Regions from separate parts of the Sphingomonas sp. SORGH_AS_0789 genome, predicted to be linked through region 2. Evidence: predicted binding sites of a transcription regulator. Region 2 holds the regulator's gene; the other holds the start of a gene.
The links. Region 2 encodes LexA, which represses DNA repair genes until DNA is damaged. Its sites were predicted from a motif close to GTTCCNCNCTTGTTCT; they were not measured.
Positions count from the first base shown of each region.

Region 1: the regulator LexA is predicted to act here: its motif matches at 1,693-1,708, upstream of uvrA (excinuclease ABC subunit UvrA).

Region 1 is NZ_JAVIYV010000001.1:643,625-647,823, forward strand. Features, by position in the region: gene uvrA (excinuclease ABC subunit UvrA) at 1-1,685, opposite strand, end outside; gene QE360_RS03000 (S10 family serine carboxypeptidase-like protein) at 1,886-3,388, shown strand; gene QE360_RS03005 (DNA methyltransferase) at 3,599-4,199, shown strand, end outside.
Region 2 is NZ_JAVIYV010000001.1:2,664,181-2,668,379, reverse strand. Features, by position in the region: gene moaC (cyclic pyranopterin monophosphate synthase MoaC) at 1-13, shown strand, start outside; gene glp (gephyrin-like molybdotransferase Glp) at 68-1,252, shown strand; gene lexA (transcriptional repressor LexA) at 1,308-1,988, shown strand; gene QE360_RS12275 (ComEC/Rec2 family competence protein) at 2,005-4,071, opposite strand; gene gltX (glutamate--tRNA ligase) at 4,169-4,199, shown strand, end outside.

The DNA of each region.
Region 1 (4,199 bases), 2.0 Mb from region 2:
ACCAGCACGGTGTTGCCCAGGTCGCGCAGCCGCCGCAGCGTCGCCAGCAGCATGTCGTTGTCGCGCTGGTGAAGCCCGATCGACGGCTCGTCCAGCACGTACAGCACGCCCGACAGGCCCGAGCCGATCTGCGACGCCAGGCGAATCCGCTGGCTCTCGCCACCCGACAGCGTGCCGCTGGTCCGGTCGAGATTCAGGTAATCCAGCCCGACATTGTTCAGAAAGCCCAGCCGCTCGACAATCTCCTTCAGGATCGGCTGCGCGATGGCGCGCTGCTGGTCGGTCAGATGTTCGGGCAGGCCGGTGAAGAAGGCCAGCGCGTCCACCACCGACAGGCGAGTCGCGTAAGAGATGTCCTGCATCGCGACCTTCACCGCCCGCGCCTCGGGCTTCAACCGCGCGCCGTGGCAAACTTCGCAGGGCTGCGACGACTGATAGTTGGACAGTTCCTCGCGCATCCAGGCGCTCTCGGTCTGGAGCATCCGGCGGTTGAGGTTGCCGATCACACCCTCGAACGGCTTCTTGACGTCATAGGACTTCTTGCCGTCGATGAAGGTCAGCGTGACCGCCTTGCCCTTGGTGCCATGCAGGATCACCTCCTGCACCTTGGGGTCGAGGTCCTTCCAAGGCGTCTCCAGCGAGAAACCGAACTCGCGCGCAAGGCTGCCCAGCACCTGCATATAATAGGGGCTGGGCGGGTTGGACTTGGCCCAGGGCACGACCGCGCCCTTCTTGATCGACAGCTCATGATTGGGGACGACCAGATCCTCGTCGAAGATCAGCTTCTCGCCCAGGCCGTCACAGGCCGGACACGCCCCCTGCGGCGCGTTGAACGAGAACAGGCGCGGCTCGATCTCGGAAATGGTGAAGCCGGAGATCGGGCAGGCGAATTTCTCCGAGAATACGATGCGGCCATCGGGCGCATTGTCGCCCAGCACCGCCGACTTGGGCGTGTGCGGCTCGACCGGATCGGCGGGGTCGACATAGGCCAGGCCATCGGCCAGCTTCAGCGCGGTCTCGAAACTGTCGGCCAGGCGGGTTGCAATGTCCTCGCGCACTACCAGACGGTCGACCACCACCTCGATGTCGTGCTTGAACTTCTTGTCGAGCGCGGGCGCCTCGTCGATCTCGTAGAGCTGGCCGTCGATGCGGACGCGGGTGAAGCCCGCCTTCTGCCACTCGGCCATTTCCTTGCGATATTCGCCCTTGCGGCCGCGCACCACGGGCGCGAGCAGATAGAGGCGCGTGCCCTCGGGCAGCGTCATCACCCGGTCGACCATCTGGCTGACCGTCTGCGCCGCGATCGGCTCGCCGGTGGCGGGGCTGTAGGGGATGCCGACGCGCGCCCAGAGCAGGCGCATATAGTCGTAGATCTCGGTGACCGTCGCCACGGTCGAGCGCGGGTTGCGGCTGGTCGTCTTCTGCTCGATCGAGATGGCGGGCGACAGCCCCTCGATATGGTCGACGTCCGGCTTCTGCATCATCTCCAGGAACTGGCGCGCATAGGCCGACAGCGACTCGACATAGCGGCGCTGCCCCTCGGCATAGATGGTGTCGAAGGCGAGCGAAGACTTGCCCGACCCCGACAGGCCGGTGATCACCGTCAGCGTGTCACGGGGAATGTCGATATCGACATCCTTGAGATTGTGCTCGCGCGCGCCGCGGACGGAAATCTTGGTCAGCATGAGGCAGGTTCTACTTCTGTTCCGGAGAGAAGGCCAGAGGCGAGATAGGAAGCGACAGGCCCCATTGCGAGGGGCGGTTTGGGACGGGCTTGCAGGAACGCCGGAGCTTCGCCCATGATCCCCTTGAAAAGCCGGGGGCTTGGCAATTCCCGCGCTTTGCATGATACACTGTCTCATTTCCGAGGGGGAGCGTTTCCATCTTGTCCAAGACCCTGCACCTGTCCGCCCTGTTGCTGCTGGCCGCCCAGACGACGCCTGCCCTGGCGCAAAAGGCCGAGAAGACCGAGACCAAGACCACCGAGACCAAGGACGACGACAGCAACCGTCCGCCGCTCCCCGCCGACAGGACGATCACGCAAAGCGCGCGGATCGGCGGCCGGGTCGTCACCTACAAGGCGACCGTGGGCACGATCCCGGTGCGCGACGACAAGGGCAAGGAGATCGGGCAGGTCGTCTATACCGCCTATACCGTGCCCGGCGGCGACGTGCGGCGCCCGGTGACCTTCGCGTTCAACGGCGGGCCGGGCGCGTCGTCGGTCTATCTCAACATGGGCGCGGTGGGGCCCAAGCGCGTCCCCTTCGGCGCGCAGGGCGATGCACCGTCCGACGCGCCGGTCACGACCGACAATCCGAACAGCTGGCTGGACTTTACCGACCTGGTCTTCATCGACCCGATCGGCACCGGCTTCAGCCGCAGCCTGGTGGACGAGGCGGAGACCAAGAAGGCTTTCTACGCCAACGACCCGGACATCAAATATCTGTCCAAGGTCGTCTATGACTGGCTGGTCAAGGAAGGCCGGTTGCGCTCGCCTAAATATGTGATGGGCGAAAGCTATGGCGGCTACCGCGCGCCGCGCATCGCCTATGAGCTTCAGTCGCAGATCGGCGTCGGGGTCAACGGGCTGGTGATGGTGTCGCCCTATCTCGACCCGGCGTCGGGCGACGACGCCACCGCGCTGTCGCCGCTGCCCTGGATGATCGACCTGCCCTCGATGGCGGCGGCCCAGCTGGAGCGGCAGGGCAAGCTGACCCCCGAGGCGATGGCGGGCGTCGAGGCCTATGCCCGCGGCGATTACCTGCGCGACCTGATGCGCGGGCGGTCGGACACCCAGGCGGTCGACCGGCTGGTCAGCCGCGTCACCGAGCTGACCGGTCTCGACCCCGCGCTGGTCCGCCGGCTGGGCGGGCGGATCGACACGCGGACGTACTTGCGCGAGATTCACCGCAATGATGCGACGATCGGCAGCATCTACGACTCGAACGTCACCGCCTTCGACCCCTTCCCCTGGTCGTCGCAGCAGCGGTCCAACGACCCGCTGCTCGACTCGCTGATCGCGCCGACGACCAGCGCGATGGTCGATTTCGTGACGCGCGAAGTGGGCTGGAAGACCGATGCGCGCTATCATGCGCTGTCCTATGAGGTGAACAGCGCCTGGGATCGCGGCAAGCCCGACGACACCCCCGTCACCGACCTGCGCAAGGCGATCGCCAACGATCCCAAGATGAAGGTGATGATCGTCCATGGCTGGGACGACCTGTCCTGCCCCTATTTCGCGTCGCGGCTGATCGTCGACCAGATGCCGAGCTATGGCGTGGCGCAGCGGGTGCATCTGAACGTCTATCCGGGCGGGCACATGTTCTACAGCCGCACCGACAGCGGCGCGGCGTTCCGGCGCGATGCGATGGCGATGTACGGGGGATAAGTCTTGCATCCGATCTGGATGTTTACCCCAAAATCCCCACGGCCGTTCACGCTGAGCGAAGTCGAAGCGCACGTCCGGCGGGTTCCCGTTTCCCTTGGCCTTCGACTTCGCTCAGGCTGAACGGAACGAGGGATTGGGCGAAACCGGTTCCAACTTTGCTTTGCCCTTTTGAAATCCTCCCGATGATCCCCATCGGGAGGATTTCGATTCATGGCGACCCCGGCGGCGATCGAGGCGTTCATCCGGCGCTGGCAGGCATGCGAGGGCGGGGCGGAGCGCGCCAATTACGCGCTGTTCCTGACCGAGCTGTGCGCGATCCTAGGCGTCGCCCCGCCCGACCCCGCCCACGCGACCAGCACCCGCAACGACTATGTCTTCGAACGAGCGGTCGTCCTGCCCGGCGACGAGGACCGGCGCGGGCGGATCGACCTCTACAAGCGCGGCTGCTTCGTGCTGGAGGCCAAGCAGAGCCGCGAGGGCCTGGGCGCGAAATCGCTCGCCGCCGAGGGCCCGCTGCTCCCCGGCCTGCTCCCCGACGGGGCGGGCACCGCGCCCCGGTCGCGGCAATGGGACATATTGATGCGCCGCGCGCGCGAACAGGCCGAGCAATATGCCCGCGCGCTGCCCGTCGATCATGGCTGGCCGCCCTTCCTGATCGTGGTCGATGTCGGCCGGGTGATCGAGCTGTTCGCCGACTTTTCGGGCCAGGGGAAGCATTACAAGCAATTCCCCGACCGCGCCCGCTTCCGTATCGCGCTGGACGATCTGCGCCGCGAGGAGGTGCGCCAGCGGCTGGCGGCGATCTGGGACG
Region 2 (4,199 bases):
CTGGCACGCCTGACCGGCCCGCCTGCGGGAACGCCAGCGCCGACGACGCGTCTTGTCGCCAACAGGAGTGACCGCCATTCTTCTACCCGTTGCCGAAGCCCAACAGCGCCTGCTCGCCCTCGCCCCCGACCGGCCCGTCATCGAGCTCGCTCTGCGCGACGCCGCCGGGCGCTGGGCGGCGCGCGACGTGCTGGCGCAGCGGACCCAGCCGTCGCGCGACCTGTCGGCGATGGATGGCTATGCGATCCGCTTCGACGACATGCCGGGGCCCTGGACGGTGATCGGCGAAAGCGCCGCCGGACGCCCCTTTCCGGAGAAGGTCGAGGCCGGACAGTCGACGCGCATCTTCACCGGCGCCGCGCTGCCACCGGGCACCGACACGGTGCTGGTCCAGGAAGAGGCGGGGCGCGAGGACCGGACGCTGACCCTGACCGGCGAAGGCCCGGCACATCGTGGACGCAATGTGCGGCGGCGCGGGCTTGATTTTTCGCAAGGCGACCGGCTGATCGCCGCGGGGCAGCGGCTGACGCCCGCGCGGATCGCGGTGGCGGCGACCGGCGGCCATGGCACCCTGCCCGTCCGCCCGCGCGTCCGGATCGCGATCGCCGCGACCGGCGACGAACTCGTGCCCCCCGGACAGGGGGATGCCGACGCCCTGCCGGAGTCGAACGGCGTGATGCTGGCCGCTTTGCTCGCCGACCTGCCCGTCGAGATCATCGACCTGGGCATATTGCCCGACAATCTGGAACGGCTGCGCGACGCCTTTGCCGGGGTCGCGGCCGATCTGCTGGTCACGACCGGCGGCGCATCGGTGGGGGATCATGATCTGGTCCAGCCCGCGCTGAAGGCGGCGGGCGGCAGCATCGATTTCTGGCGGATCGCGCTTCGCCCCGGCAAGCCGATGATGGCGGGGCGGCTGAACGACATGGTCGTGCTGGGCCTGCCCGGCAATCCGGTGTCGGCCTTCGTGACCGCGATCCTCTTCGTCAAGCCGCTGGTCGCGCATATGGCGGGCGCAGGCGATCCCTTCCCCAGCGCGATCCCCGCCATTCTGGGTGAGGATCTGCCCGCCAACGGTCCGCGCATCGACTATCTGCGCGCCGCGATGATCGACGGGCGCATCCATGCGGCGGCCATCCAGGACAGCTCGATGCTGCTGACCCTGGCGCGTTCGACATGCCTGGTGATCCGCCCGCCGCACGCGCCCCCGGCCCGTGCGGGCGACTCGGCGGAAATCCTGATGCTCGCTTGACGCAAGCCTTTCCGTTCCATATAAGTTCCACGTCTGTTCTGGACGGAGGATCGCGATGCTCACCGCAAAGCAGCATGAGCTTGTCTGCTTCATCAACGACCGTTTGCGGGAAACCGGCGTCTCGCCCTCCTTTGAGGAGATGAAGGAGGCGCTGGACCTCAAGTCCAAGTCGGGCGTCCATCGCCTGATCTCCGCGCTGGAGGAACGCAACTTCATCCGCCGACTGCCCAATCGCGCCCGCGCGCTGGAGGTGCTGCGGATGCCCGATCGGCCGGAAAAGCCGGTGGCCGCCGCCGCCAGCACGGCCGATGCGCGTCCGCCCGCCGCGAAGCCGGTCGCCGAGCCCGCCAATGACGTGGTCGAGATCCCCCTGCACGGCCGCATCGCCGCGGGTGTCCCGATCGAGGCGTTCGAGGGCAGCTCGACCTTGGCCGTCCCCGCCGCCCTGCTCGGCACGGGCGAGCATTATGCGCTGGAGGTGTCGGGCGATTCGATGGTCGAGGCGGGTATCCTCGACGGCGACTATGCGCTGATCCGCCGCACCGACATCGCCCGCGACGGCCAGATCGTCGTCGCGCTGATCGACGAGGCGGAGGCGACGCTGAAATATTTCCGGCGCGAAGGCTCGATGATCCGGCTCGACCCCGCCAACCGCGCCTATGATCCTCAGCGTTACGCCCCCGCCCAGGTGCGGGTGCAGGGCAAGCTGTCGGGCATTCTGCGCCGCTACGATTGATAAGAGGGCGAGCGGGTCAGCGGCCACGCGCCTCGCTCGCCACGATCCAGGGGTGCCGGTCCCCCGGCATCCGCGCGGTTTCGGCCACGGGTCCCGACAGCCGGATCGTCACGCCGCCGCTGCGGCGCAAGGCGGGGGCATCGAGTTTCAGCCAGCGCGGGCGACACGCCTCGGGCAGCCGCCGGTCGGCGATCATGATGTCGACGCGGTCGCACAGCGCGATCAGGCTGGCCCAGGGCACCGCATAGCCGCTCCGCGTCGCCGCCACCCGCCAGACGCGCCCGTCCCGCACGATCCGGGTCAGGCAGATATCGGCGCCGCACCGCGCCTCCGCCTGGTCGACCAGCGCGAGCGGTGCATCGTCGCTGCCGCCGATTTCGGATAGCGCATTCCGGACATAATCCCCCGCCCGCTCCCGCAACAGCGCCATGCCGCCGCCGGTGCGGATCGCGGCATGGCGGCCGTCGCCGGTCACGATCAGGTCGGGCAAGGGCGCGGCCAGCATGGCGATCACGCCGATGGCCACGCCCGGCACGCCCAGCCATCGCCACCGCGTCCGCCACAGCGCCACCCAGAGTCCGCCAAGGATCGTCACGGCGAAAGCCCCGTCCGGCGCGACCGGCAGCGCCATCACCGCCCCCGGCATCGCCGCCACCTGCCGCGCCAGCCAAAGCAGCGCCCCCAGCGCATGGCCGAGCAGCCACCAGAAGGGCGCGCCCAGCCCCACGGGATCGAGCAGCAGCGCCAGCATCTCCAGCGGCATCGCGACAAAGGTCGTCCAGGGAATGGCGACGATATTGGCGAAGGCACCGTACAGCCCCGCCTTGTGGAAATGATAGATGGCGATCGGCATCAGCGCCGCCTCGACCACCAGCCCGGTGACGAGCAACGCCCCCAGCTGCCGCGCCGCCGACCAGCGCCAGTCGGGATGCGGGCCGAACCAGCGCCGCATCGCGGGATGTTCGTGCAGCGCGACGATGGCGGTGATCGCCGCGAAGGACAGCTGGAAGCTCGCCCCCATCAGGGCCTCGGGCCGGAAGAGCAGCACGATGAACGCCCCCGCCGCGACCAGCCGCAGCGTCATCGCCTCGCGTCCCAGCGCCAGCGCCGCCAGCACCAGCATGGCGGCGACACAGGAGCGGATCGTCGGCACCTCCGCCCCCGTCAGCGCGGTATAGCCGATCGCCGCGACCGCGCCCGCCAGCGCCCCGACCAGCGGCAATCGCACGCGCAGCGCCAGCCATGGCCAGAGCGCGAGCAGCCGGATCGTCAGGACCATGACGATCCCGACCACCGCCGTGATGTGCAGCCCGCTGACCGACAGGAGATGCGCGAGCCCCGCCCGGCGCATCGCCTCGGCATCCGCCTCGCCGATGCCGCCGACATCGCCGGTTGCGAGCGCGGCTGCGATACCGCCCGCACTCCCCTCGATCCGCGCGGAAATATGGGATGACAGCCGCTGGCGAAGCCCCTCTCCCCGGCTCGATGGCCGCAGGACCTCGACCGGCGCGAAGCCACGCCCCGTCGCGCCGATCCCCTGGAACCAGGCGGCACGGGCAAAGTCATGGCCGCCGCGCGCGATCGGTCCGGCAGGCGGCATGAGTCGCGCGCGCAGGCGGACGATCGCCCCGCGCCCCAGACCGGTCGGAACATCCTCGATGGGCAGCGATACCCGGACATGGGGCGGCAGCATGATCGCCCGTCCGCGCCCGTCGCTGGCCTTCGACGGTCGCAACATCAGCCGCATCAGCCCGCGCGCCGCCAGCCGGTCGACGCCCTCCACCGCGCCCGTCATGGTCGCCAGCACCGGGCGGGCCAGGACCGGCGCCGCCACCGACTCGGCCCGCGCCCAGGCCAGTGCCGCGCCGCCGCCGACCAGCAGCGCAGCCATGCCGATAGCGCGCGTCACGCGGCCGCCCCCGGACAGGGTGAACGCCGCCAGCCCGACCCCGCCCGCCACACAGATCAACGCCGCCCAGCCGCGCGGATCGGGCAGGACGAACCACAAGGCGATGCCCAGCCCCCAGGCCACCGGCATCCACAGCGCCAGCTGCGTCCGCTCGCGTTCCGCCCAAAGTTCCAACGCCGTCCCGCGCGGCATTTGGCGAGGGCCGCGCTTGATGCTAGGGGCTGCGGCGGCTGAATAGGCCATCGAAATTCATGATTGGGAGTATGCGCGGTTGAGCGCAACAGATGATATCGCCACCGGGT